Xanthobacter dioxanivorans: one gene and its partner. Each later gene encodes a partner of the first gene's protein in a complex. Links are inferred from orthologs where the notes say so. Each region holds a gene or a part of one and is shown on either strand. Other genes may lie near its edges. The genes, in order: EZH22_RS04735 and EZH22_RS01460.

Region 1 (11,998 bases):
ATGCCGGCGGGCGCTTCCTGGCGCCGGTCTATCCCGGCGACACCCTCACCGCCGTTTCCGAGGTCATCGGCCTCAGGGAAAATTCCAACGGCCAGAGCGGCGTGGTCTACGTGCGCTCCACCGGCTTCAACCAGGACGGCGTGGAAGTGCTGGACTATGTGCGCTGGGTGATGGTCCGCAAGGCCGACACCTCCCTGCCCGCGCCGGACCCGGTGATTCCCACCCTGCCCGCCGCCCTCGCCCCCGACACCCTGGGCGGCGCCGTGCCAATCCTCGACACCGACGCCTGGCGCACCGACCTTTCCGGGTCCAGCGCCCGCTTCGCCGACTACCAGGTGGGCGAGCGCATCGACCATGTGGACGGCATGACGGTGGAGGAGGCCGAGCACATGATCGCCACCCGCCTCTACCAGAACACGGCGAAGGTGCACTTCAACCAGTTCACCGAGGGCCAGGGCCGATTCGGCCGGCGGCTGATCTATGGCGGGCACGTGATCTCCATCGCCCGCGCCTTGTCGTTCAATGGCCTCGCCAATGCCTTCCACGTGGCCGCCATCAATGGCGGACGGCATGTGGCGCCGCTTTTCGCCGGGCTCACCGTGCACGCCTTCAGCGAGGTGCTCGACGCCCAGGAGTTGCCCGGACGCGAGGACGTGGGCGCCCTGCGCCTGCGAACCGTGGCCACCAAGGACCGGCCGACGGCCGACTTCCCCTACAAGAGCGGCGACGACTACGACCCGAGCGTCATCCTCGACTTGGACTATTGGGCGCTGATCCCGCGCTGATCCGCCGTCGCCGGGCGGGCGGCGGCGCCGGCCCGGCCGGTGCGCAGCGGCGAGGGCGGGGGCAGCGGCACGGCCGCCGGCAGCGCCCGCGCCGGGGCCCCATAGGCGGAGACGAAGCGCCACACCTCCTCGCCGGCATCGATGTCGCGGCTGCGCAGCCCGAGAAACGGCGTGGCGAGATCGGGCTTCGTGTCCACCCGCGCGGGGACTGGTGCCCGCCGCGCTCGATGCTGATGAGCTCCACCGCCGCCCCGTCCCGGCAGTCGTCCCAGCGGCGCAGGACCGCCGTGGTGCCGTCCGCGGCATCCAAATCGGGCAGCTCGCGCTCGATGGCGGGGCCGCAAGCATCGATCCGGGCATAAAGGCGGGCGCTGTCGGGCGCCGAGAGCGTCGCCCCCACCGGCGTCCAGAAGCCGGCATAGGCGATGACCGAATCCGCGGTGCCGTGGATGAACTGGATGGGGATCGCCCGGTCGGGCTGGCACTCGTCCTTGTAGTTGGCCGGCGCCGTGGACATGATCGCCGAATAGGCGGCGAACAGGCCCGTATGCTCGCAGGCCATGCGCTGGACCATGAATCCGCCGTTGGAGATGCCGGTGAGGTAGATGCGGCCGGGATCGGCGATCCCATCCGCCGCCAGCTTGCGCGTGAGGGCGACGAGGAAGGCCACGTCGTCGCCAGGGCGCAGCACCATCTTCAGCCGCATGGCCGCCGGCCGCCCGTCATTCCACACCCGGCCCTCGCCCTCCGGATAGACCGCCACGAAGCCGTGCGCCGCCGCTGCGGCGTCCAGCCCGAAATAGGCGCGAAAGCTCTCCGGCGTCTGCGCCGCCCCGTGCAGCGCGACGACCACCGGCGCCGGCCCCGTCACGCCGTCCGGCACCACCATCACATAGCGGCGATTCTCCCCGTTCACGGCGAGCCGGAGGTCGCGCACCGAATCCGCTTGCGCGGGCGTCGCCGAAAAAAGGCAGAAAAGCGCGACCGCGGGCAGGATTGCCGCTACGGCATGGCGCAACCACCGCGGGCGCGATTGCCGCAGGACGAAAGTCGAAAGACCACGCGCCGGACGGCGCCACACAACCTCGAACGAACCGCGCATACGAAGGGAAGTCCTTCACCAGAAAGCGAAATTCGAGACGGCGCCGGACCTGCCCCGCATCCCGCACCCTTGGCGGAGGAATGCGGCGAGGCGGCGGCAGGTCTGTGGCTCGGGCGCCACACTTCGCCCGCCACCGACCTGAAATTGACATAAATCAAACTTCCCGCGCCCCCACGGCGCGAAGTGTTGACGTATGGTTTTCTCTACGAACGTTCGCGGGAGCGGGGCAATGAAGAAGTTCGGTCTGGGTGTCATTCTCGCGGCGGGCATGGCCGCTCTGACGGCCGGCAGCGCGGTTGCAGCCGATCTGTCGACGCCCGTCTACAAGGCCCCGGTGGTCGAAGAAGCCCAGAGCCCCTGGCAGATCCGCGTGCGCGCCCTTTACGTGATGCCGGAAGACGGCGGCAGCGTGAACGGCATCTGGGGGTCGGACCTCACTTATTCCAACGCCGTGGTGCCCGAACTCGACATCACCTATTACTTCACCAAGAATATCGCGGCCGAGCTTATCCTCGGCGTGACGCCGCACGATATCAACGGTGCGGGCTCCATTTCCGGCCTCGGCCAGGTGGGCAAGGTGTGGCTGCTGCCCCCGACCCTGACCCTGCAGTATCACTTCACCGATTTCGGCCCGTTCAAGCCCTACCTCGGTGCCGGCGTGAACTACACCGCCTTCTTCAGCCAGGAGGCCACTAACCCCGCCTTCGCCGAGGTCAAGGTGAAGGACAGCTGGGGCCTCGCCCTGCAGGCCGGCTTCGACTGGATGATCGACAAGCATTGGGGCTTCAACGTCGACGTGAAGAAGATCTTCCTGCAGCCCGACTTCACGCTGCAGACCGTCGGCGGCGCCTATATCACCGGCACCGCCGACCTCAATCCCTGGATCTTCGGCACCGGCGTCACCTACCGCTTCTGACGATCGCGCACGGTTCGCGCATCTTTCGACAGCGCCGGCTCGCCGGCGCTGTTTTTATTTTGCCCGCAGGTCAGGCCGCCCTTTGCGCCCCGAACGTTGGCAATGCAACAATTCTCCGGCCGGCGACGGCCGCATGCAACATTCATCCAATTGCCGGCGACCGCGTATCGGGATTTAAAGCCCGCCAAGGTGCTTTGGAATCGTTGCGAAGAGGCGACGATTGAGATACCTGATCGGTCGATTTTTTGGAGGAGGCCCCATGGCCGACAGCCCTCAGCGCGTTCATCGCCCGCTTTCGCCCCACCTACAGATCTACCGCCCGCTGTTCACGATGGTGATGTCCATTGTGCATCGCATCACGGGCGTCGGCCTCTATTTCGGGACGGCGATCCTGGTCTGGTGGCTGCTGGCGGCGGCGACCTCCCCTTCGGCGTTCGAGACCTTCCGCTCCGTGGCGGGCTCGCCCATCGGGCTCCTCGTCCTGTTCGGCTACACCTGGGCCCTGCTGCACCATGCGCTGGGCGGCGTGCGCCATTTCATCTGGGATTTCATCCACGGCTTCGGCCCCAAGGAGCGCGTGCTCCTGGCCCAGGCCAGCCTGGCCGCTTCCGTGGCGCTGACCGTGATCCTCTGGGTCGTCGGCCTCGCGGTGAAGGGCTGAGGAGGACCACATGAGCACTCCGCATTCTTCCGGCCACGCCCCGATGCGCACCCCGCTCGGCCGCGTGCGCGGCCTCGGCTCCGCCCACTCCGGCACCGACCATTTCTTCAAGCAGCGGGTCACCGGCCTTGCCAACCTGATTCTGATGATCGCCTTCATCGCGATCGTCATCTGCCTGGCCGGCCAGGGCTATGCGCAGACCCGGGCGACCCTCGGCAATCCCTTCGTGGCGGTGATCATCCTGCTGACGCTGCTCTCCGTAACCACGCATATGCGCATCGGCATGCAGGTGGTGATCGAGGACTATGTCCACACCGAAAGCATGAAGGTGCTGCTCATCGTGGCCAACACCTTCTTCAGCATCGCCGTTGCCCTCGCCGGCGCCTTCGCCGTGCTCAAGATCAGCCTGGGAGGCTGAGATGGCCGACACCGCAACCAACGGGACCGCAGCGCCCGCCTATAACGGCGGCGCCTACCCCATCGAGGATCACACCTACGACGTGCTCGTGGTAGGTGCCGGCGGCGCGGGACTGCGCGCCGTGGTGGGCTGCTCCGAGGCGGGCCTGCGCACCGCCTGCATTACCAAGGTGTTCCCCACCCGCTCCCACACGGTGGCCGCCCAGGGCGGCGTCGCCGCCTCCCTCGCCAACATGGGCGAGGACAAGTGGGAATGGCACATGTACGACACCGTCAAGGGGTCGGACTGGCTGGGTGACCAGGACGCCATCGAATATCTGGTGCGCAACGCGCCGGCGGCGGTGTACGAGCTTGAGCACTGGGGCGTGCCCTTCTCCCGCACCGAGGACGGCAAGATCTACCAGCGCCCGTTCGGCGGCATGACCACGCATTTCGGCAAGGGCACCGCCCAGCGCACCTGCGCCGCGGCGGACCGCACCGGCCACGCCATGCTGCATACCCTCTACGGCGCGGCGCTGAAGCACCAGGCGGAATTCTTCGTCGAATACTTCGCCATCGACCTCATCATGGATGAAGACGGCCGCTGCCGCGGCGTCATCGCCATCAAGCTCGACGACGGCACCATCCACCGCTTCCGCGCGCACCTCACCGTGCTTGCCACCGGCGGATACGGCCGCGCCTACTTCTCCGCCACCTCGGCCCATACCTGCACTGGCGACGGCGGCGGCATGGTGCTGCGCGCCGGCCTGCCGCTGCAGGACATGGAATTCGTGCAGTTCCACCCCACCGGCATCTACGGCTCGGGCTGCCTCATCACCGAGGGCGCCCGCGGCGAGGGCGGCTACCTCACCAATTCCGAGGGCGAGCGCTTCATGGAGCGCTATGCCCCCTCGGCCAAGGACCTCGCCTCGCGCGACGTGGTGTCCCGTTCCATCACCATGGAGATCCGCGAAGGCCGCGGCGTGGGCAAGAACAAGGACCACGCCTTCCTGCACCTCGACCACCTGGACCCGGCGATCCTGCACGAGCGCCTGCCCGGCATCTCCGAGAGCGCCAAGATCTTCGCCGGCGTGGACGTGACCCGCGAGCCGATCCCGATCATCCCCACCGTGCACTACAACATGGGCGGCATCCCCACGAACTATTACGGGGAGGTGCTGGACAAGCGCCAGGGCGATCCGGATACCGTGGTGCCCGGCCTCATGGCCATCGGCGAGGCCGCCTGCGTGTCGGTGCACGGCGCCAACCGCCTCGGCTCCAACTCGCTCATCGACCTCGTGGTGTTCGGCCGCGCCGCCGGCCTGCGCGCCGCCGAGCTGGTGAAGCCCGGCGAGAAGCACCGCGAGCTGCCGGCCGGCAGCGCCGACCTCGCCCTCTCGCGCCTCGACCACTTCCGCAACGCCTCCGGCGGCACGCCCACCGCCGAGCTGCGCCTTTCCATGCAGAAGGTGATGCAGAACAACTGCGCCGTCTTCCGCACCGGTGAGGTGCTGGAAGAGGGCAAGACCCTGATCCACGAGGTGTACAAGGGCGCGGGCGACATCGGCGTCACCGACCGCTCGCTGGTGTGGAACTCGGACCTGGTGGAGACGCTGGAGTTCGATAACCTCATCGCCCAGGCCATCGTCACCATGGAGAGCGCGGCCAACCGCCAGGAAAGCCGCGGCGCCCATGCGCGCGAGGACTATCCGGACCGCGACGACCACAACTGGATGAAGCACACGCTGTCGTATTTCGACACGGCATCCGGCAACGTGCGCCTCGATGACCGGCCGGTGCACACCTATACGCTGTCCAACGACATCCAGTACATCGAGCCCAAGAAGCGCGTGTACTGATGATATCCCCTCGACCGCGCGCGGTAAGGGCCAAAGCGCCCGCCGCGCGCGGGCATGGCCAGAATTCCTGCGGGCGGTCACCGCTCCAGCGTTCCAGGACGTCCCATGGTTGAGCTCACGCTTCCGAAGAATTCGCAGATCACGCCCGGCAAGGTCTGGCCGAAGCCGGCGAGCGCCAAGAAGCTGACCGAGTTCCGCATCTATCGCTGGAACCCGGACGATGGCCGAAACCCGCGCATCGACACCTACTACGTGGACCGCGAGGATTGCGGACCGATGGTGCTGGACGGCCTGATCTGGATCAAGAACAAGGTCGACCCCACCCTCACCTTCCGCCGCTCCTGCCGCGAGGGCGTGTGCGGGTCCTGTGCCATGAACATCGGCGGCACCAACACGCTGGCCTGCACCAAGGGCATGGACGAGGTGCTGGTGAAGGGCGTGGTCAACGTCTACCCGCTGCCGCACATGGAAGTGGTGAAGGACCTCGTTCCCGACCTCACCAATTTCTATGCGCAGCACGCCTCCATCGAGCCCTGGCTGCAGACGGACACGGCCGCCCCCGAGAAGGAGTGGCGCCAGTCGAAGGAGGACCGCGAGAAGCTCGACGGCCTCTACGAATGCATCCTGTGCGCCTGCTGCTCCACCTCCTGCCCGAGCTACTGGTGGAACGGCGATCGCTATCTCGGCCCGGCCGCCCTGCTCCAGGCCACCCGCTGGCTCAAGGACAGCCGTGACGAGCGCACCGGCCCCCGGCTCGATTACCTGGAAGACCCCTTCCGGCTCTATCGCTGCCACACCATCATGAACTGCGCCCAGGCCTGCCCGAAGAGCCTGAACCCGGCCAAGGCCATCGCCGAGATCAAGAAAATGATGGTCGAGCGCCAGATCTGACCCCGGCCGAGGATCCGTTGCGTCACGCCCCCCCGGCCGGGAGGCCGGGGGGTCGCTTTCGTTGTCGGCCACGGCTTTTCAACGTGTGGTTTCTCGTGTTAGGCTAAAGAGAGCTTAACATTGGTGTGGGTTGCCGGAGGAGGCGACATGTCTATCATTCGCGTTCTGGTCCCGGCCCTACTGGCCGTCGCCTTCTTGTTCGCCGCGGTCACCCATCCGATCGAGACTTTCCACGTTATCGGCAGCATCGTGCTGACCCTCTCCACGGCGAGCAGCATCGTGTTCTTCGCGTTCGTGCTCATCTCGGCCACCATCGGGCTGGAGCGCCACAGCGGCCGGCACCTCGCCCCCGCCGCCGCCGTGCATGTGCACCGCTCCCTGCGCGACGACGTGGTCTGAACGACGAGGTCTGAACGACGTGGCCTGACGTCGGCAGGCTGCGGGGCCGAGCCCCCGGTTCAGCGACGGCATATCACCGCCGGCATGTCACCGACGGCCACGGGCTCTTGTGATAAAACGGCTTGAGCTCGATAACGCCGATCCCCTGCCAGAGCGTGCTCCCCGGCTGCGGGCACAATTGCAGCATGGCCGAGGTGGGATTGCCCCGCCAGTTCTCCGGAATGTTCACCACCACCGAGAAGGCTCCGGCGTCAAACACCGGGTCGCGCGCCCACCAGCCCGCCGGCAGGCGCTGGCGCAGATAGGTGCGCAGGGAAAGGAATGGATCGAAGGGGTAGGGGTCCACATCCGGATCGATGAATGGACGCCCCGGCAGGTCGCCAAGACTTTGCATGGGAGCCTGACCCAGAGCCGGCCCGATGAGCCACCCCACGCACGCCGCCACGACGACTCCCGCCCGCCACAAGTGAGCCGCCCGCGCCGGAGCGCGCGCGCGCCGTTGTGGGCGTCCCTTGCATGATGCGGTACCTGTGATCATCCGCCGACGCCCTCAAGTCGCCGCGCCACACCTCACGGGAGAGCGGGAGCATCGGCGGCGGGCGCAAAATGCGCCATCCCCCGCCCAGCGGCTTCCCTCCGCGACGCGCGCGCACTAATGCTCCCTCATAGAGCCGGACGGTGCTTTGGGGAATCACCCCCGCCGGGCGGGAGGCCCATTATGGGCCATGGGCAGGCGGGACGGGGCGGTGACGCCCTTGCGGGGGGATCGGCGTGCGGACGACAGGCGACACCTGCGCGGAAGACGAAGCCGGCGCTGAGCCGACGCAGGTGCCACGCCCTGACCTGGCGCCCGCCTTCCTCCGGCGGCGATCGGCACGCCCGTGAGCGATACGCTGCCCCGCTCCCTGGCGAGCCTCATCAATACCTATGGCGGCTACGTCGCCGCCATGATGGCGCGCGGCCTGGAACTCGTGGGCAAGCTCGGGCTCTACATCGTGAGCGCGCGCATCCTCGGCGTGCATGAGTCCGGCTATTTCTTCCTGTGCCTCACCTGGATCGGCGTCCTCGCCACGGTTTCACGGGGTGGCTTCGAGCGGGCGGTGGTGCGCCATGTGGCGGCCGAACTCGCCGTGGGCAAGGGCCGCGCCGCAGGACACGCCTTCCTGGCCGGCGCCCTGGCGGTGCTCATGCTCGGCCTCGTCGTGTCCATCGCCACCGGCGCGCTCTCGGCGCCGATCGCCACCTACCTGTTCCGTGACCCGGAGGCGGCCCGGCCGCTTTTCCTCGCGGCCTTCGTCATCCTGCCGCAGGCCCTGTGCTATTTCGTCGGCAACGCCCTGATGGGCCTGCACAAGAGCGCATGGGGACAGCTGGTCCAGAACGGCCTGTGGCCCCTCTTCACGCTCGCGGCCCTCTTCGCCGGAGTGCACTCGCTCGACGGCATCCTCTGCGCCCTCGCCGCCGCCAACGCGGCCGCAACAGCCATCGGCGCCGCGCTGGTCTTCCGGGAGCGCCACCGCTTCGTCGACGCCCCGTCGGAGACGGCGAACGCGGAGCGGCTGCCCGCGCTCTGGCGCACCGCCATGCCGCTGGCTGTGGTGGAGACCGTGCAGATCCTCCTGCCCGCCCTGCCGGTGCTGCTGCTGGCCAGCTTCGGGCTTCCCGCCCAGGTCGGTGCGTTCAGCGTGGCCAGCCGCATCTCCATGCTCACCTGGGTGGTCAGCGCCTCCATCGGCAGCGTGGCCGCCCCCTCCTTCGCCGCACGACACCGGCAGGGCCGGTGGGACGAGCTGCGCCAGTTGAACCGCAAGGTCCGCCTCGCGGTCGCTCTCTTCAGCGCGCCGCTGCTCGCCGGCATGTTCTTTTTCCCGGCAACACTTCTGCACCTGGTGGGCCCGGGCTTCGAGATCGCGTCCACCGCCCTCGTCATCCTCGCGGTCGGCCAGCTGGTTTACGCGCTCCTGCCCTGCCAGGAGATCGTGCTGGCCATGGCCGGCCACGGCGGCATCCTGCGCTGGCTCACGGTAGCGCAGACGGTGGTCTGCCTCGTCCTGTGCGTGCTGCTCATTCCACCGTTCGGCATGATCGGCGCGGCCATCGCCACCGCCGTATTCGCGGCCCAGCTCGCCATCGGCTCGGCCGTCGCCGTGCGCCGCCTGATGCCCCGCGCCTTCTAGGAACGATCGACCTTCAGTGTCCGCGTCGTCCACCGTCATGCCCCGGCAGGTTTTGACCGAGATCGACACTTGCTCTTCGCGGAGATTTGAAATGCGTGGAAGCTGGGCCGGCAGCGCGATCATTGAGCCATCGGGGCCGACGTTCTCATGCTCAAATTGGAGGAGGCTCGCTCGGGAGGGCCCGCTCCTGACCGATTCCGGTCTCTCACTACAGTTGCATTTTCAGGGTTTGTGAATCGATGGGCGACCATGATTCGGGATCTGATGGTTGGTGGTGCGTCGGTTGAGGATGTGAATCAGCGCCCGGGTCCCCCGGCTCAGATCGCTTCAACTCATTGAAATAGCTTCAAGATGCTCGTGTCACCTGGGGTCCCTATCGGCACCGATCGGAACTCCGGCTACCTTCGGGATTTATGAAAGGTCTTAAGGGGTTTAGGCCATTTCTAACCAGCGTCCCGTCTCCGCACTTATGCACATGCCTTCTACGGCGCAGGCTGCGCCTCCGGCATCTTCCACTCTCCGTTCAGGATCTCGGCCCGAGGGCGGTAGAGCCGAAACGTGTAATTCCAACCTTTCGTGATCGGCAGGCAGTTCGCGATTTTGCCGTCACAGCCGCCGAACTGGATGTCGATCGCGCCATCGGCGCTCTTCGTGCCGGTGATGCTGTTGACCGAATAGGCATCGTAATCGTTCTTCTGGAAGAAGCCCTTGTCGTTATAGACGCTGATCGACCAGAACGCGTCGACAGGGACCTTCTTTACCCTGAGCTTGTAAACCGTGTTGCCGTCGTTCTTGGCCGGGGTCACTGAGGGGTAGGAGGCGTCCTTGTCGGGGTTGCCGCCCCAGCCGGCGGCTGTCCCGATCAGGTGCTTGACCGGATCGACCTCTCCCTTCGGGCCGAAAGCGTTGGCGAAGCTGCCGGATGCCTGAGCCAGCGCTTCGAGTGCCGCGCGGATATTCTTCTGTTGAGCCAAGTCCCAGTTCGGGGCCTCGAACGTGCCAACTGACGTCTGCTCCACCTTCAGCGCATCCTGCAGGGCGTGAACCTGCGCGAGGTCCTTGGTGTCGTTGGGGTCGACGAGGATACGCACCGCAACGAACACATAGCGGGTGCCAACCTCATCCTTGGTGAGCGTCGTGCGGCCCGGCTCGTAGACCACCATCGGGGTGTAATGGTCTTGGTTGATGACCTGCATCGAGATGAAGCGCTTGCCCGCATCGGGAAGGGTGATGGTCACCGGGCCGGCATCGAGGTCGAAGAGCGCCTGGGAATAGAGCGTATCCCGGTTCATCCGGACCACGGGCTGGTTGTCGATCGGCGTCGGCGTCCGGTTATGGACGAACTTCCCGAGCCCGCCGGCCTCGGCCGTCTTGCCCATGTAGAAATCGGTCTCGGCGCGCTTGAAGTTGTCGACATTGACAGGAACCGGCTGCGACGACGCCGCGCATGGCGCGAGAACCAGGAAACTCAGGCTGTAGACCAAGGTCATTCGCATTGAACGGTACCTCATTGGCGCTTTGATTGATTTGCTCATCGGGGCAAGTCCGAAGGGCACCGCGTCCGTGTTTTAGGCTGATCGCCGGCGAAGGGCGGTCGATCGGCTACTGCGCGGACAGCGCGGCAGCCTCCACAGCGCATTCGGCCGCCGAGGGCACCGACTTCGCCTTCGCGTCCTTCACTTCCGCTTTTGCGGCTTCGAGGTCGGCGAGGAAAGTCAGGTCGGTTTGCAGCCGCGCGACCGTCGCCGCGCCCATGATCCGCCCGGCATCGACGTCGCTCTGCCAGTGCGCGTTGCAGATCACGCGGCTCTGCCCGAATTCGAGGCCGCGCTTCAGCAGGGCATCCGCGCGCTCGGGATTGATCTGCGCGAACACGAGAGCCCAGCCCCAGCCGGCCGCGGTGTGGCCGGACGGGTAGGAGCCGTCGTCTCGCAGAATGGCCTCCTGATCCGCCCGGCAGGTCGCTTCGTTGTGAACCACAAAGGGACGGGTCCGGTTGTACTTGTTCTTCACGCCATAGGTGGAGAGGCCGAAATCCGACAGCATCTTCAGCATCATCGCGTAAAGGCGAGGGGTCTGCTCGCTGTCGATGCGAACTCCCATTGCGCAGGAAAAATTGTCGGCGGCCTGCGGAAAGGCGAGATCGGCGTCGTTATGGGCGAGCTTCCAGCGCTCGGTATTTCGCGCGGGGATCGTCGCCTTGCGCGCTTCCTCGTCCCGGGCCAGCGCGGCCGAGTTCGCCTCGGGCGGCGGGCCGAGCAGGACCAGGCTGTTCGGCAGGTCGGAACGCTTGAGATAGCCCGGCGCGATCTTGAAATGCGGGTCGGTGACAGCGGGCGGCGCTTCGCCTGCCTGCGCCAGGGCCTGTCCACAAAGCGCGAGCAGCGCCAGCAGGGAAACACGGGTGGCCCGCAGTGTGGTTCCGGTCATCGACATTACTATTCCTTTGGACATGGCCGAACTCATCCAGGCCCCGGTCAGAACTGGTACGTTGCCGCGACGGCGGGGCCGTGCTGCGTCACGTCATAAAGGAAGCCGCCGTCGCGATAATCGATATGGAGCGCCCGGTAGCCGACTTTCAGCGTCAGGCTTTCGCTCCAGGCATAGTTGACGCTGCCCAGACCCTGCCAGGTCAAGCGCGAGCCGGCGCCGAAACCGCCGATGTCGCCCGCCACCGTCAGGCTCCATGGACCATCGAGCTCCACACCAAGGCGAGCGCCGACGATCGGGTCGGCCCACATCTGCGTTTCGCTGTGATCGATGCGGAGACTGGTAAGCCCGGAAGCGATCTCGAGCTTGGTGTTGAGGTTCC
Region 2 (11,797 bases), 680 kb from region 1 along the record:
AAAGCGCGGAACGGCTGCACCGCAAAGAGGGGTGCTTGAGCCCAGGACGGCGTCTCGACCGCCGGCGGAGCGGCCCACTTCAGTGCGGACGGCTCGGCCTCGTCGCGCGCGATCTCTGGCACCAGCTTGTCGACATAAGCGCGCGTCTCCGGTGACAGGGCACGCCCCTTGCGCGAGGCCTCATGGCGGCCAGGACCTGCATTGTAGGCGGCGAGGAAGCCGGGATTGCCGTAGCGGTCGAACAGCTCTCGCAGATACGCCGCGCCGGCCATGATGTTGTCATGCGGATCGTAGGGGTCGTCGCCGAGGCCGTAATGGATGCGCAGTTCGGCCCAGGTCTGCGGCATGATCTGCATCAGCCCCATGGCGCCCTTGGGCGACGTCGCGCGCGCATCGCCGTCGCTTTCTGTGCGCATCACCTTACGGATCCAGGCGGAGGGAATATCGAAGCGCTCCGTGGCCTCCGTGATGAAATCGGCGTAGCGATCGACAGCGGGGCGCGCGTTCCGGGCCGCCTGCCCTTCAGCCGCGGGGACAGTCGTCGACGCGCCTGAGAGCACCCCCGAAAGGACAAGGAGGACGGCGGCACGATGGCCGTTGCGCGCTCGCAGCAGCAGGTGCACGGCAGCCGAAATTAATCCGGTCCGCAGCATGGCGGCCTCGCGAAGCTGATGATGGTTGAGGTGGGACTGCGCTCAGCGTGTCGGCGCGCGCCAGACGAAGTGGCCGTCGCCGGCTTCATCGGTGTAGATCGGCATGGCGCGCCCGATCACAGTGCTCGCCGGCAGCGGCCCGAAGTACCGTCCGTCGAGGCTGTCCGGCACGTCGAAGTTCATGAGGAATAGCTCGCCCTTGGCGATGCGACGGCATCCGCGCCAGACCGGCAGTGGCCGACCCATGCGGTCGCGCTCCAGCGCCTCGCCGTAAGCCACGCCATCGACGGTGATGATGCGGTCCTTGCGGCAGACCTCCTGCCCGGGAAGCGCCGCTACGCGCTTCATCAATGGGACGCCGGCGCCCACATAGCCGCGCTCCACCAGGAAGCGGGCGAGCGCCGCCGGCGGCGCGATGGCGAGAAGGTCCGTGACATCGGGCCTGCGCGCGGGCTCGATGGCGTAGAGCCCGACGGGCGCGCTGGCGGAGACGTTCCACACCAGCTTGAGCGGTGTCGGAACGAACGCGGAGGCTGCCACTCCCATCACAGAGAAGTACGTGACCATCACGGTGCCGAAGCGGGTCATGCCTCGCACTCCCGGCGCTTGAGCCACGCTTGATGGCGCTCCGGCGTGTAGGCGCGGGGCATGTGGCCGGCGATCAGGCGATTGTGGACATGCCGCCAATGGTCCGGCGCCACGTCCGCGCCGTGGACGCCGATCGCCTCGACGGCATCCATATGTTGGAGCACCTTCTCCACCTTCGGCCAGCCGTCGACGCGCAGCAGGATTTCTCCGCCGGGACGCACGAAGGGCAGCGTCTGGTAGGCTTCGCCCGGTGCAACGGCGCGCACGACGTCGATGCGCGACACTACGGTGCCGAAGTCGTTCGCGGCCCATCGGACGAAGGCGAAGATCGCTCCGGGCGCGAACGATACGATGCGGCGGCTGCGGTCGAGTGTTTGCGCATGGACTGGCCGGCCGAAGCGGATCCAGTTCTCAATGCGCTTCGCGATCCAGGTCAATTCCACATGGGTAAGCGGGTCAGCGGTCGGTGCGGCGGGTGCTGGGGCGATGGGTTTGGGAACGGAGGATTGCACAGGCTGGCTCATCATGACGCCTCTCCTGATGTCGGGGGAAACTCACGGGCGAGGAGATCGCGGAGCATGTCCGCGACGGTCTGGCCGCGGCCGAAGGCGGCGATCTTGATGCGCCCGCGAAGGTCGGGCGTGATGTCGATGGTGAGCCGCGCGGTAAAGGCGCCGGATGAGCCATCACCTGCCGGCTTGGCCTCGGCGGCCTTGATCCAGCACTCCGGATCAGCCGGGCGCGCGGCGAAGCCCTTGCGGATCGGTGGCGCGTTCATGGCAGGCGTCCCGAACCGGCGAGACCGGCGATCTCCGCCGCCAGCGCCATGATCTCGCGCGCCGCCGGCCCGCCTTCGTCGAGCTCGCTGACGAGCCGCCCGGACTGCGCCGACATGGCGAAGGCGACGCGCTGGCCGATGGTGGTCGCGAGTACCGGCGGATCGTGATCCGCCAGCGTCTCGGCGGTCTCACGGGCGAGCACGGTGCGGGCGCCGCAGCGGTTCAGCACGAACCGCGCGGCAAGTTCCGGCCGGTAGACGCGGGCCTCACTGAGGAGGGCCAGCATCTCGGCGGAGGCCCAGCCGTCGAGGGGCGAGGGCTGCACGGGGATCAGCACCAGGTCGGCGGCGAGGAGCGCGGAGCGCATGAGGGCAGCGACACGGGGAGGCCCATCGATGACGATCATATCGGCATCGCGCGCCAACTCGGGGGCTTCCCGGTGCAGCGTGTCACGGGCGAGCCCGACGACGCCGAACAGGCGCGGCAGCCCTTCGCGGCCGCGTTGCTGCGACCAGTCGAGGGCCGAGCCCTGGGGATCCGCATCGATGAGCGTGACGCGCCGGCCGCGGCTCGCCCACGCGCCGGCAAGGTGCAAAGCGAGCGTCGTCTTGCCGACGCCACCCTTCTGATTGAGCAGCGCGACGATCATCGAGGGCCTCCCGATGTGTCGGCAGGCATCGTCTCGGGTGCGGAGAGAGGATCTGGAGCCTGAAATCCGTCTTTACGGAAAGACGGAAGACCTTCATCCTTAAAGGTGCGCAGATGGGCAGGCTTTTGGGCCGGCTGAGCGCAGTTATCCACATTGCCCGCGCGCCGTTTAAAGTTAGAGTCTATGTTAGAGTCTAAGTTAGGGGCGCGATTTTGCCTTTTCGGGCTTGGGGTTAACCCCTGTTTGGGTTCCCGAAAGCACGAGGGGCCGGTTCCTGATGGCACGTGGCACCGGGTTCCCGATGGCACGAAGGGATTCACAGGTTGTCCACAGGCCGGCTCGAAGGCGAGCAGCGCGCGCGCACCCGCGTCACACTCCAGGAACAGGGTGTAGCCGGGCAGCGGCTGGCGGCGGATGATGTCCCGCAGCTCGAAGGCGAAGCGCTTGAAGGGCGAGAGGCTGCCGGATTTCAAATAGAGGTGGCGGAAGTCGAAGCGCCAGCCGGCGTGCTGGCGGCCGCCGTGCTTGCGCACCAGCCGGTAGAGCCAGCGGTCGAGCCCGCCGGTCAGCTCGAAATACGTCCGGTCGATGGTGAGGACGAGGGCGTCCTCCACGATGGCGCAGTAGAACCAGTCGGGGACGATGAGCTCGATTCCCGCGGGCCTGCCATCCCGGTCCGTGCGTTCCTTCCATTCATTGATCCAGGAGAAGCGATGGCGCCGTCCCTCGGCCGGCTGGCGGATCGAGGTGGACACGGTGGTGGACTGCAGCCGGTCGAGTGCAGCTTTGAGGCGCTGATAGTCCCGGAGCGAGGTGCCGCGCCCCACGAACCTGAGGATTTCATAGGGGGTGGCGACCATGAAGCGCGACGTGCGCAGGCCGGCGTCGCGGGCTTCCACGATCTGGCTCGCCGCCCAGATCAGGATGTCGGCGTCCCAGATGGTCGCCATGCCGTGGTCAGGCACGGCCTCGACCCGGATGGAGACATCGCCGGCGGCAAAATCGATGGGCGCGATACGATGGGTCTTGGAGAGGGAGAAGAAGGGATAGGCCATGAGATCCTGCGCATCTCGTGGCGCGAACGCGCCGGGAAGCGCGCGGAACAGATCGAGCTGTCCGCGCTCCGGCTGGGAGCGATGCCGCGCCGCCATGGAGAAGGGTTCCGATCAGCGTGCGAAGCGGTGGTGCTCGGCAATGCCGGGCAGGCCCTGGCGCTTGGCCGGCAGGATGCCGCCTCGCGGATCGGAGGTGGAGGTGACGGCGCCGCGGGCGACCCAGGCCTGCAGATCCTCGATGGCATAGACTACCCGTCCGCCGAGCTTGCGATAGGCGGGACCGGTTCCGTAGGTGCGGTGTTTCTCGAGCGTCCGGGGGAAAGGCTGAGGAAGACGGCGGCTTCCTTGGTGCGCAGGTAGCGCGGCGGGAACGTGGCAGCATCAGGTCGCATGGATCGAACCTCCGTGGGCGATCTCGGGCCGCTGGTCATCAGCGGCGGATGGCGATCACGGTGGCGAAGGGCAGCTGTCGAGGGGGATGGGGAAGTTGAGGGGGGCGAAAATCCCCACCCTCAGGATGCCGGCGATGCGGCTATGGTCTTCTGCGATGACGCAGGAGCTTGAGATAGCCGCCGCCGATCATGGCGAGGCCGCCTTTGACGAGGCCGATGACCTTGTCGCGCAGCGCCGAGGTTTTCCAGGGCTCGGAGGCGACGCGCTTGTGGCTGTAAAGGACCATCGCGATGTCGCGATAGCTGGCGCCGTTCGCCCGACCATCGGCCGCCAGCATCATGGTGCGCAGCCGGCCACGCTGCTGCGCGGTGATGCGGGTGTCGGGGATCACCGGCCGACCCTCGACGGCGCGCCAGAAGCGGGTCAAGGCCTCCAGCCGCCCAATGGTGTCCACGTCCAGCGGGATCAATGCCGCCAGCGGCGCCTCGGAGCGTGTGCCGGTCAGCAGCAGCACCTGCGCGGCATGAGGTGCCGGACCATGGACCCAGTATCGGCCCTCGGTGCTATCGCGCGGCGCAACCATGCCGCCGAACGACACGCTGGGCGCGCCCGGAAGAAACGCGGGCTGTTGGGCGAGAAGCACGATGGCCGGATCGACAACCGGCGACCACGGGACGTTCTGTTCCACGGCGGAGAGAGATGGCCGCGCGGCGAAATCGCAGCCCCCAGCGTTGCTCCACCTCCCGGGGGAGCGGGTCGGCGTCCGAGCCGGCCGTCACGAGGGACAGGTAGTGGTCCTGATAGGTCTCGTCCCGGCGCAGGCATTCCCAGGCGAGGCCCTCCACCGACAGCGTGTCGAAATAACCGTAGCTGGCATCCTCCCGCCAGCGCGATGTATCGGGCTTCATCACTCGTCTCCGCATCAAGGGTGCGTGTCGAGTGAGAACAATCAGGGATTGATGGTATTGGGGGGAGTCGGCCGGGGAGCATCGCGTGATGCGACCGCGGCATCACCCCTGCGAACGGGCCGCAACGTCAGACGGGACGGCGAAGGAGGTCCTTGTAGCCGCTTGAGGCCACCCATCGGGCGCGCGCCAGATGGCTGTCATGGACGCGCTGGGCACGTTCGGGCTCCCGAGCCGCGTCGATGCCGAACAGCACCGAGGCGATCTCCTCCCAGCCGGCGCCATCCGCCGTGGCGTCCAAAAGGCGCGCATAGAGCTTGATGTGCGCCCGGTCGTAGTCGGTGAGCTCGGGAGCGATTGGGACGGTGTCTGCAAACGCGTCGGTCACCATGTCTTCCTGCTGCCCGTCCCGATATCAGGTTCTTTCCCGAACCCTACACGCCTTTCAATGACGCCGCTGCTGCGTCAGTCTTTGTAGAGAATACTCCGTGGTGAAATACTCATCAAGGCGGTGCTCTCTCGATCATGGAGATCCGAGAGGTGTTCGCCCGGAATTTGAGGGCTGCGAGGCTCACCAAAGGCCTATCGCAGGAAGAGCTTGCCCATCGCGCCGGGATCGATCGCACATACATCAGCTCGTTGGAGCGCAGCGTCTACAACGCCAGCATTGATGTCGTGGATCGACTGGCCTGCGCCCTTGATCTCGATGCGGCCGCATTGCTGAAGCAACCCGCGGCCGACGTCCCGGGCGAGCCAGAGAATACGTTCGAGTAAAGCGCCGGGCCGCTGGCGATGGCCTGTCTCGATGTGGAGGCCCCGGCTTGATCAGCCGGGGCCTTGTGCGAGGCTCACTCGCCGCGCCGCCCGCTGGGACGGGACCAGATGAGGCTGAAGGTGTCGGCGTCCTCGTCGTCGAAGAGGTTGGCGTAGATCGGGGCGTTGAAGCTCGGGTCGTCGAGCTTGAGGCCCAGATAGTCGCGGCCCTCGCTGGAGCGCTTGGACCAGGCGGCGCCGATCTCGATCCGGCCCACCAGGACCCGGTGGCTGGGGGCGTTCTCACCGTTGGTCCGCAGGTCGGGGACGATGCGCACGCCCTTGGCCTGGACGCTGAGGGTGACGATCTCGCCGGTGAACTCGTTCGTGCCGGTCTTCTTGAAGGTTCCGATGGTGGCCATGGTAAATCTCCGTCTTCCGTTTCCGAGCCCGCACCATGCGGCCTCGATGGCGATCGGAAGGCCGGAGGCGACCGACGCCGCATCGCCTCGGGGCCCCCATCGCGCTCGCGCGATGGGGTGAGGGATTGCGACCGGAGCGAAGCGGAGGACGGCGCGAGAGGGACTTTCTTGGCTCGCGAGGAATGACGGCGCCTCGGGGTCCCCACGCGACCTGTCGCGTGGGGTGGGGTCCGGCAGGGGAAGAAAGTCATGATGCGCCGTTGCGGCAGAGGCGGTCGAGGCGCAGCCGCCCTTCGGCCAGATCCGCCCATTGGAGAGGCCGTTTGGAGCGGTCGACCGACGGATACCGAACGGGGATGATGGCGACCCGCCGCAACCTCACGGAAGACCGGCCTGATCCTCTTCGGGTTCACGTCCCCCGTTCCGGGCCGGCTCCGTGTGCTTCCGCAGCCAAGGTTACGACCGGCCAAGATCGCCCCATCATGCGCTGGTCCGTGACTGACCACGAGGCGTCGTCTCGTCTCAAGAAATCGCGATCGACCGCCGCTTGGGCCTCTGCCGCAAGCGGGGGCGCTACCGATCCACCTCCTCGGACAGCGCGAGCGGCAAAGCTCTTTCGGCTCCGGCCCTGCCGAATGACATGGAGCGTGCTCAGACCTGCGCAAGGTCCCGGCTGGACGGGCCGGCGGCCGCCATGCCCGCGACCCGCAACAGCGTCGTGATGCCGATGGCAATAGCGCCGATGATCGAGAAGACGATCTGCCACGTCTCGGACGGCATGGCGAGCTTCGCGATACCATACGTGACGTGATAGCCGGCGATGACGGCGGGCGCGACGAAGGCGAGCGCAATGGGGAGGCGCACCCACATCGGACGCACGATCACGAGCAGAACCTGGCCGATGCCGAGCGTGATGCCGCCGGCGATCAGGCCAACGACGATCGCACCGAGCCAGCCCGCGCCGGTTTGGTATGCCCAAGTGCCGGCGCTGACGGCGGCGAAGAACGGCAGCGCGAAAACGGCGAGCGTAAACAGCAGCCAGCAGAATAAGACGATGGCGGCGAGACCAAGCAGGATGCCGAGGAAAATCATGGTGGTGTCTCCGTGAGGAAAGCTCTGGCGGTTGCGCCTTCCACCACCACCACGGCGCGATCAGCAGCATAGCAAGAGAAGATGCATGCCGGAATCCCAGCAAGGGGGATATCCGGCACGTCATGCGTACATCTCCGCTATCTGGCGAAGGGATCGATTTCACGGACGATCTGCGACGCGTCACCGTCGAACTCGTCGGCTGGCACGACCGAGAGGCTGCCGTCACCGGCGCGGAAGATCACGATGACGACCATCAGGGTCTTGGCGAGGCTGAGGGCGAAGGCCTGTGCATCGGCGGAGGACATGGGGTCCGGCTCCTGCTCGAAGCGGAGGACCATCCCCCGCTGACAGGCGCCCGACGGGTCCGGCCTAGGGCCGCAATCACCGCGCAGGCGAAGCGGAGCGGCGGCACGCTATGCGTAGCCGACCCCTTGTGGGTTGATGGCGTCAGGCCCTCGGCCGGCACCTAAGGATCAGCGCAAAAAAGCGGGGGTGGATCGTCGCTCGAAGATCGGCAGGTGCCGATGTGGCCATCTCCCCGCATACGCGGGCTCAGGAGGCACCGCTTATGCTTCACACAAGATGAGACCGGTTCGTCAGTTCGGTGAAAATCGATAATGGAGCCAGCACTTTCATGAGAAACGTTCAGGGCTCGTGAAATACGATTCCGATGGTCGAGGAAGGGGCAGCGCTCACGCGCCGCCCGACCCGAACCGATAGACCGGGATGCCGAGCTTGCGGGCCTTGTCGGCGAGATTGTCCTGGATGCCCGTGCCGGGGAATATGATGACCCCGATGGGCATGACCGCGAGCATCTGGTCGTTGCGCTTGAAGGGCGCGGCCTTGGCGTGCTTCGTCCAGTCCGGCTTAAACGCGACCTGGGGCACCTTGCGCGCATCGGCCCAGCAGGCGGCGATCCGCTCGGCGCCCTTGGGCGAACCGCCGTGCAGCAGCACCATATCGGGGTGCTTGGCGTGCACTTGGTCGAGCTTGGCCCAGATGAGCTTGTGATCGGCCGTGTCACCACCGGAGAAGGCGATCTTCGGACCTGCGGGCATCAGCACCTCGGTCTCCGAGCGCCTGCGGGCGGTGAGGAAGTCGCGGCTGTCGATGAGAGCGGAAGTCAGATTGCGATGGTTCACCAGGGATCCGGTGCGTGGGCGCCAGACTGAGCCGGTGTGGCGCTCGAAGGCGTCGGCGGCTTCGTCGCGCATCAGCTCGAAGGCGTCGCGGCGCTCCACGAGGCTCTGCCCCTCGGCGATGAGGCGTTCCAGTTCCACCGAGCGCACCTCGCTGCCATCCTGCTCCTGCTGGCTGCGGCGCTGGCCCTGCTCGTTATCGTCAAGGGTGCCCGAGATCCGGCCGGCGGCCCGGTGGAAGAGATGGACGGTGGACCACAGGAGGTCGGGAAGGTCCGGCTCGAGGCGGGTGTCCTGCAGCGTCACGATGAGGGCGTCGAAGATGTCGGTGATGGCGCCGGTGATGCGATCGGCCTCGGGAAGCGGCCGGGGATCTGGCTCGTCGTCAAATGGGCGGTAGCCGTAGAGCTGGAGTTCCTGCAGCAGGTGATCGGTGGGAGAAGAGGTGTGGCGGGGTTCGTCGTGCTCGGCGCCCATGGGATGCTCCGTCGGTTGGACCGCAGCCTTGCGGCCTTCATGGCGACGAAGCCGGCGGGCGGGACGGACCTGCACCCCGCGGGACGCGCGGGGCCGGAGCGCAGCGGAGGATGGCGGAGGCCGGCGATTTTGGTTCGCGATGGAACGGCGCGTGTTGGGACCCGCGACGCCTGCGTCGTGGGGAAACACCGCCGCCGGAAAATCGTCGGCCGCAGCCATTGCCGGGCCGGCGCGACTGCTGGCCGATCGCCCTCTGGAAGGCCAGGCTGCGGACCTCTTCGATGACGGGGAAACATTCACGCGCAGGGCGAGAGCGAGTCCGCTTCACCGCGCCCTGGATTCCCGGCGCAGCATCATGAAGCAGGTAACGTCCTCGGGTGCGATCTGACCTCGAATACTGGCCCGGACCGTATCGACACCAAAGACGCGCAGATCCTCGTTGAAGTCTCCGAGAGCTGGTGAGAGCACGATCGCCTCAATTCCGGCGAAAGCCGCTCGTGCGATGAGGCTGTCCCGCGCCCTGTCCCCGGCCGTATCATTGTCGCGAGCGATGTAGAGCCGCCGCAGCCCTGGCGGAAAGGCGATTGCGACGAGGTGCGCGGCAGAGAGCGCCGCCGCCATCGGGAGGTTAGGCAGCACACAGCGGAGGGAGAGGATGGTCTCGATGCCCTCGCCGGCGGCCATCACATCGTCCGTGCTACCGAAACGAACCGCGTGCCCGAGCAGGTGGCCCATGGCGCGCCGGGGCGTGGCGATGCTTGCCTTGTCCGATCCGTCGGGAGCGAGCCATGTCCGGTGGATGCCCATGACTCGTTGTCTGAGATCGGTGACGGCGGCGATCATGGCCGGCCGGGGTTGAATGGGCTCGGGTGGATCCGGGCGGTAATAGCAGCGCGGGTGAAAGCGCAGGCTTCCGGTTTCGTGCAAAGCCGTGATGCCGCGGTTCCCCAGATACGTCTCCACGATTGTGCCCGGAATCGACTGTGCGGCGGCAAACAGCCGTCGTGCCGAGATGACGGGATCACGTGAGGAGTTTTCCGTTTTGCACAACGGAGCCTGCGCCTCATGCACTGATCGGGGAATGCGCAGAAACATCTCGGCCTCTGCAGCCACATCGGTGAAGTGGGACAGGCCCCGACTTTCTCGGATCACGTCGAGGAGATCACCGTGCTCCCCCGTCGCTGCATCGGTCCATTTGCCGGCGGGGCCTTTCACGCTGTCCGTCAGCCGCACGAACATGGAGCGGCCGGGCGAGTTGCGAACATCGCCCACCTGCCAATAGTGCCCTTGCCGCCGACCAGCGGAGAGATAATGGCGGCAGACTGCCTCCGCCTGCCGCCCCAGCCGCCGGGCGAGATCGTGCGCAGCATCCGTCATGGGGACGCTCCAAGAAAATGGCCCGCCGTCCGGGCCACGCGATAGGGGGGATCGCGGAGCCACAGGCGGCGGGCCAGGTTGCCCGGGGAGGATTATTCGGCAGCGATCGAGGAGGAGATCGCTTCGGGCTCCTCAGTGTCGGCGAGGTCTTCGCTGTCGGCCATGGCCGTTTCGCCGTCGGTCTCCGCCGTTTCCTCGCCGACGGTGTCCAAGGGCTGGGTCCGCAGCGCCTCCGGGAGCCAGCCGCTGTCGGCAAGGAGGGTTTCGGCCTCCCGCGCCATGTCACCCTTCTTGAGGTGGGCGATCCGTTCCGCTGCACGTTCGCCCTTCGCCTCGCTAACCGCCTGCAGGATGCGGGCCTTGGTGACCCTGCCGAGGAAGGTGTCCACCGTGGGCTTCCATCCGACGGCTGCCATGTCGAGCGACACCGCCTGCGCCAGCCTATCGGCATGGGCGAAGGCGCGGGGACGGCGGTTCCAGGCCTCATGCACCGCATTGACCGAGAGGCTCACCACATGGGCGAACAGGGCGCCCCGGCTGTCACGGTCCCATCCACTCAGGGTGTCCCAGAGCGCGACCGACTCCTTGGGCAGCGCCTTGGCCCAGCTTTCGTGCCGGACACGGATCGCCTCGGCCGAGACGCTGTCGTTGAGGCCCGGCGCCTGGGCGTTGAAGGACACGCTCTTGAGTTCGAGCTCGAGGCAGCTGTCCGAGCCGTAGGCGTAGAAGGCCTTCAGCGTCAGGGCGTGGACTGCCGCGAGGAAGGCGATGTCAGGCTGCTCGCCGAGCGCATGGCGCAGGCCGAGGGTGCGATGGGTGGTCAGCTCCGTGAGCAGACGGTCGGAGATCGGGGCGAGGCCGTCTTCCTCCTCGGGCTCAGCGTGAGCATCGGGTGTGGCCGCCTCCTGGAGAGAAGTCGATGCCACATGGTTTGCATCATCGGTCTCGGTGGAAGTGCCATGCTCCTCTTCGACCGGCACCTCGTCCTCCGGGCGGACATAGCCCCGCTCCACCCGGAGCTTGCCGTCCTGGGCGATGCTGACGAAGGCGCCGGCGCGGCCGACCTCCGCCGGATCGAACGCGAGGGGGCGCGTATCAAAGGCCTCCAGCACCGCCTCGAGCTCACCGAGCCGCGCATCGACCTCTTCGGGAAGTTCGTCGGCATCGGCATGTTCTTCGGAGAGGCGATCATATGCGGCCTGGGCGGTCTCCCGCGCGGCCTCCTCCTCCGCCGTCAGCGGCGCGGGCTCGCCGCGCAGCTGGCGCAGGCCGTAGGTGTGGCCATAGGCAAAGTCCGGCGCGACCTCGGTCCACTTCCAGCCTTCACTTCGGATCGCGTCGGCCTCAATAGCGAGCTTCTCCGCCACCATGCGATCGACGAGGGTGACATCCTGCAGCCAGCCGCCGTCGTCGCCCTGGAACAGGTCGCGCAGCACCGTGCCGCCGGCCGTCTCATAGGCCTCGATGCCGATGAAGCGGGCCCGCTTGTCGCTGGCTCGGACGGCGCCTTCCGTC

The links.
Region 2: the proteins of EZH22_RS04735 (region 1) and EZH22_RS01460 are in contact, whole or in part, in a solved structure (PDB 1NEK), measured with the Escherichia coli proteins. The link is inferred for Xanthobacter dioxanivorans from one-to-one orthologs.

The regions. Positions count from the first base shown.
Region 1 is NZ_CP063362.1:975,952-987,949, forward strand. The notes cover bases 4,833-7,717. They hold EZH22_RS04735 (succinate dehydrogenase iron-sulfur subunit), read left to right. Parts: upstream 4,833-5,824; coding sequence 5,825-6,610; downstream 6,611-7,717. Other genes in these bases: sdhA (succinate dehydrogenase flavoprotein subunit), read left to right, coding at 4,833-5,719; EZH22_RS04740 (hypothetical protein), read left to right, coding at 6,758-7,009; EZH22_RS04745 (hypothetical protein), read right to left, coding at 7,083-7,403. In the rest of the region: EZH22_RS04705 (MaoC family dehydratase), read left to right, coding at 1-785; EZH22_RS04710 (alpha/beta hydrolase family esterase), read right to left, coding at 745-1,722; EZH22_RS04715 (OmpW/AlkL family protein), read left to right, coding at 2,117-2,803; sdhC (succinate dehydrogenase, cytochrome b556 subunit), read left to right, coding at 3,063-3,464; sdhD (succinate dehydrogenase, hydrophobic membrane anchor protein), read left to right, coding at 3,475-3,882; more of sdhA, read left to right, coding at 3,884-4,832; EZH22_RS04750 (lipopolysaccharide biosynthesis protein), read left to right, coding at 7,891-9,186; EZH22_RS04755 (DUF1254 domain-containing protein), read right to left, coding at 9,669-10,676; EZH22_RS04760 (acid phosphatase), read right to left, coding at 10,789-11,616; EZH22_RS04765 (hypothetical protein), read right to left, coding at 11,664-11,998. UniProt on the Escherichia coli protein: Two distinct, membrane-bound, FAD-containing enzymes are responsible for the catalysis of fumarate and succinate interconversion; the fumarate reductase is used in anaerobic growth, and the succinate dehydrogenase is used in aerobic growth.
Region 2 is NZ_CP063362.1:296,885-308,681, reverse strand. The notes cover bases 5,570-8,253. They hold EZH22_RS01460 (hypothetical protein), read right to left. Parts: upstream 7,290-8,253; coding sequence 6,849-7,289; downstream 5,570-6,848. Other genes in these bases: EZH22_RS01450 (DUF2493 domain-containing protein), read right to left, coding at 7,982-8,253; EZH22_RS01455 (hypothetical protein), read right to left, coding at 7,427-7,594; EZH22_RS01465 (DUF736 domain-containing protein), read right to left, coding at 5,871-6,197; EZH22_RS01470 (helix-turn-helix domain-containing protein), read left to right, coding at 5,570-5,796. Also shown: EZH22_RS01515 (lytic transglycosylase domain-containing protein), read right to left, coding at 1-653; EZH22_RS01510 (S26 family signal peptidase), read right to left, coding at 696-1,241; EZH22_RS01505 (DUF2840 domain-containing protein), read right to left, coding at 1,238-1,765; EZH22_RS01500 (hypothetical protein), read right to left, coding at 1,765-2,019; ParA family partition ATPase, read right to left, coding at 2,016-2,669; EZH22_RS01490 (replication initiator protein A), read right to left, coding at 2,666-3,820; EZH22_RS01485 (DUF2285 domain-containing protein), read right to left, coding at 4,257-4,715; EZH22_RS01480 (transcriptional regulator domain-containing protein), read right to left, coding at 4,681-5,025; EZH22_RS01475 (DNA -binding domain-containing protein), read right to left, coding at 5,153-5,413; more of EZH22_RS01470, read left to right, coding at 5,548-5,569; more of EZH22_RS01450, read right to left, coding at 8,254-8,905; EZH22_RS01445 (DUF7146 domain-containing protein), read right to left, coding at 9,230-10,282; EZH22_RS01440 (ParB/RepB/Spo0J family partition protein), read right to left, coding at 10,375-11,797. UniProt on the Escherichia coli protein: Membrane-anchoring subunit of succinate dehydrogenase (SDH).